DNA from 2 places in the Thalassotalea euphylliae genome. Region 2 is predicted to be linked to the other one. Evidence: riboswitches for the same ligand, from Rfam matches in the RefSeq annotation. Region 2 holds a riboswitch; the other holds the start of a gene.
The links. Region 2 has a riboswitch for cyclic di-GMP ahead of DXX94_RS18145 (DUF3718 domain-containing protein). Riboswitches for the same ligand answer to the same signal wherever they lie in the genome.
Positions count from the first base shown of each region.

Region 1 (2,200 bases), 4.1 Mb from region 2:
TATGAAAAGTTTGGCTTTACTGGCTATGAGTTAGATCCTGCAATGGGCAAAGCCGAATTTTGGGAGAAAAAGCTTAAATAGCTTATTTTGCAATTTAAGCCTAGCCCATTGGAGCTTTAAATAGTTGGCGTGTTAAAACGAAATAGCGCGCCTTTTCCCTGAGTTTTTATCCGTTTTTTGGTCTGGCTCTTTCGCTGCTTTTTTCTTATTCCCTTTATTGTTAGCGGAACTTTTTGGTTTAGTTGCTTTTGATTTAGGTGCTTTTGATTTGTCGCCGCCTTTTTTATTGCTAGATGCTTGCTGTTTAGTTACTGCTTGGTGTGGTTTAGGCTCGTTATTTTGATAGGCAAATGGTTCATCTCCGTCGCTGGTTTTTTGCTCGCTTTCTGCTAGCTCATTTTCTTGCAAAGCAGATTCAACTAACTGTGGTTCATACTCAGGCGCAACATATTGCACTTCAATGATGTTATCGCCCAGTTGGATATAATCACCATCGTAAACTTTTTTACGCTTTTGAAATTCCACTTCATTATTTAGCAACACGTAACCTTCTGCGATCAATACTTTTGCTTCGCCACCACCAGACACTAAATCGGCAATTTTTAGGAGTTTATAGAGTTCGATAGGTTGTTGATCAATTTCAACTAAGTAGACGTTTGCCATATTTTTATCAGCGATATAAAAAATTTTTCGCATTTTATCACAGGGGTCAAAATGCTGCATTGCTAATAAACTCATGAGGTTGAGTGAAAAGTAGACAAGTTTTTTGGTAAAACATTGAGATAAAACAGTAAAAATATGTAAAAAACTGCTTGCTAAATAAACTACCTTGCGTATAATTGCGCGCCGCAAGAAACGGCAAGGTATCTGAAAGGGTGCTACGCAAAGTTATCGGTCTAAGGTTTTTATTTAAAAGGCTTTTTTGTTGAATAAACTACTACGACAGCGGTACTACCTAATGCAGCAGGGACCTTTTGTGCGTTTCAAGTACTTACTTATATTTTTGACTTGTTGTGTAAAGGTTTTTAATCCATGAAAAAATTATTGCTAGTTCCTGCAATCGCGTTAATCTCTTCTGTATCTGTTACTCCAGCGGCAAACGCTTCAGACGTTGCTCAAAGCCTATGTGAGTATGTGTCAGCAGATAACAAAAAGCGTTTACGTTCTTTCCTAAAAAGTAATAACCTTAAAATTCGTTCAGTATTTGACGGTGTTCAGTGTAACGGTCAAAACCTATTAGAATTTGCTTCATCAAAGAATGCTGTAAAAACAGGTGCTTTAATGATTAGCAAGTTACCAAAATCAAAAGTAAAAGGTACAATGGCATCAATTACTGACGCTACTTTGATTGAAGCTGCTAACAAGCGTGTAAACGGCTAATATCAAAAAAAAGATTCTAAAAAAAGCGAGCTCAATACTCGCTTTTTTTATGCCTAGAGTTCTGCCGCGTATTTGCATTTGGGAATTTAGCTATGTGACTACTGGGCTATTTTAACTTTACGCTGAGTTTCAACGCTGAGGTGATGAGCTTTAACGCCGACGAACATGGCCAGTATAAAAATGAGGCTTTCTCTTGGGTTAATTGTGATTCCTGCTATCGCTGGCCCTGGACAGTAACCACTTAACCCCCAACCCACGCCGAACATTATTGAACCTATGATAAGTTGACTGTCGATGTTACTTTTATTGGGTAAACGAAATTTAAGCGATAGCAAAGGCTTATCGAGTTTACTGAATAAAATACGATAGCCAACTAACGTAACAAGTAGTGCCGCACACATAACAAAGGCAAGTCGAATATCCCATTTTCCTGTGATATCTAAAAAGCGAATAACGGCTAGTGGGTTGGTCATTTGTGCCAGGGTTAAACCAAAGCCAAATAAGACTCCAATACTTAGTGCAATGATCGGTTTCATTCTGCTGCTTCCAAATCAAATATTTTTAGTAGTATTTTTCTAGTTAAGTGTCCATTTAGAGCTTAACTAAGTACACGGTAACTATTGAGCTTCCCATAAACAGACAAGTGGCTAGGATAGAACGTATCGATAATCGGGCGATGCCACAAACGCCGTGACCGCTGGTACAACCGTTGCCAAGTTGTGTACCAAAACCGACCAATATTCCTGAAAGAATAAGCAAGCTAGTGGAGAAATTTTCTCGCATGTCGAAGTTAATACCGAAAGCTTTACTATACAGCCAG
Region 1 is NZ_QUOT01000001.1:77,434-79,633, forward strand. It holds gene DXX94_RS00315 (GNAT family N-acetyltransferase) at 1-81, shown strand, start outside; gene DXX94_RS00320 (RNA-binding S4 domain-containing protein) at 133-738, opposite strand; cyclic di-GMP riboswitch class I at 848-959, shown strand; gene DXX94_RS00325 (DUF3718 domain-containing protein) at 1,033-1,380, shown strand; gene DXX94_RS00330 (YeeE/YedE family protein) at 1,479-1,916, opposite strand; gene DXX94_RS00335 (YeeE/YedE family protein) at 1,972-2,200, opposite strand, start outside.
Region 1: another riboswitch for cyclic di-GMP. It lies ahead of DXX94_RS00325 (DUF3718 domain-containing protein); the one in region 2 lies ahead of DXX94_RS18145 (DUF3718 domain-containing protein).

Region 2 (2,200 bases):
TCACCTTCGTCACGGCCACTAAGTTCGTCATGGCCTAAGTCCTCGTATGAATCATCTGCTTTTGTAATTTCACTGTTGCCGCTAAAGTCTGGCTGGGCAGGTTTTGGTAGGCCTACTGCGGGTTTGTCTGCACTGCTACCACCTACTTTTGCGTCGCTAGGCAATAAGCGAGGGACGAGTAATAAGCCGATACCAAGCACTATCAAAATAATTGAAGGGTTACTCACGTTAACCTTAATACCAAACCCTTCCACGTTATTCTGGTTAGCACTCTCTTTCTTACCAATGGCGAACATGATTACGCCTACAACAATCAGTAGACAGCCAACTAACATCACAATATTGTCAAAAAAATCCATGATTATTGAGCGTCCTAGGTTCCCGATAAGTTTCAATAATTATAGACGGTTATCACTAACTCTTTAGACTGCCTTACAGTTACAACCCAAGTAAAAGCGCGCTTTTTAACCGCCTTTGTTGCAAAGTGTTACCGGATTTGATACTAATTAGGGTGACAAAGAAAAGGCAAAGTATGTGAAAGCATGCTACGCAAAGCCACCGGTCTAAGGACAAAACACAGATTGTTAAGTGTTTGCATGTTGATATTAGGTCAAATTGTCATTAACTGCGTTAAGCTCGCTTAAGTAAGCTTATCAAGGACGTAGAATATCGGCAAAATAGGAGTCTTGCCCTTACCTCAAGTTGTAAGTATGACGTTCAGTTACTGAACAGTCTCCACCTTTATCGTAAGCAAATTCTCATCAATTTATCGTCTATGACAGCGGAGTTACCTCATCAAAAGGGTACGTTCCAGTGGTTTTTTCTTTTTTCTAACACTCAATTAGCTTTAAGGTTATTAAAAATGAAAAAATTATTACTAGTTTCTACCATCACAGCTTTAACTTTGACGTCTGTGGTTACTGCACCAAAAGCCAACGCAAATGACATTGCACAAAGTGTATGTGAATACGTGGCAGCTGATGACAAAAAACGCATGCGTTCATTTTTAAAGACGAATAAATTAAAAGTACGTAGTATTTTTTCTGGTATTCAATGTAATGGTCAGAACTTGTTGGAGTTTGCCGTAGCGAAAAATTCTGTAAAAACAGGTTCGATGATGATTAAAAAATTATCTAAGAAAGTTGTTTCTGCAAATTTAAATTCTCTACAGGCAGGATCGCAACCTTTAGTGGATGCTGCTAACGCTCGCGTTAGTAGTTAATTATTAACTGGTAGACACTAGTAATAATGTTTTGCTAGTTGATAATTCTTATGTCGCTAAAACGAAAAAGCCAGCTTAACCGCTGGCTTTTTTTTCGCTAAGCTAATAGTTAGCGATTCGCCGTACTTGCAAGGAAGCTCAACGTTAATGACGCCAAAGAAAACTTATAAAGGCAGTAAAACAGCTTTACTCTTAACTGGTGGAGGCGCACGCGCAGCCTACCAAGTAGGTGTACTCTCGGCTATCGCGAAATTTATTCCGCGCAATCACGGCATACCCTTTCCGATCCTTTGTGGCACATCAGCTGGGGCAATTAATACCACGGCACTAGCCTGTTATGCATCTTGCTTTCATCTTGGTGTTAAAAAGCTGGAGTGGATATGGAAAAACTTATCGTGCGACCGCATTTATCGCACTAATACAGCGGCCGTTTTTAATAATATATTTTCAGGCTTTGCTGCTGGATTTCAGGCAGACTATGCACTTAAAAGGCCACGTAGTTTGCTCGACAATGCACCACTACGCCAGCTGCTCAATCAGGTTATCGATTTTAAGCGAATCGACCTTAATATAAAAAATCACTATTTATCATCGCTATCGATTACAGCATCGAGCTATTGCAGCGGTGATTCGGTGACATTTTATCAGTCGGCCAGAGCTATCGAGCCATGGGTCAGAGCTAAGCGACTCAGTCAACGGTGCCAAATTGACAGCGAACATTTGATGGCATCAGCTGCAATTCCGTTAGTTTTTCCTTCGGTAAAAATACGCCACCAACACTATGGTGACGGCTCAATCCATCAGTTGTCACCACTTAGCCCTCCTATTCACTTAGGGGCAAAACGTATTTTCATCATTGGCGTCGAACAACCTAAACAACCAATTCACCCAATAGAAAACAACCCTCACCCGCCTACATTAGCTACGGTCGCCGGTCATATGCTTGACTCGGTTTTTTCAGACACACTGCAAAGTGAC
Region 2 is NZ_QUOT01000001.1:4,138,494-4,140,693, reverse strand. It holds gene DXX94_RS18150 (hypothetical protein) at 1-359, opposite strand, end outside; cyclic di-GMP riboswitch class I at 515-607, shown strand; gene DXX94_RS18145 (DUF3718 domain-containing protein) at 863-1,222, shown strand; gene DXX94_RS18140 (patatin-like phospholipase family protein) at 1,370-2,200, shown strand, end outside.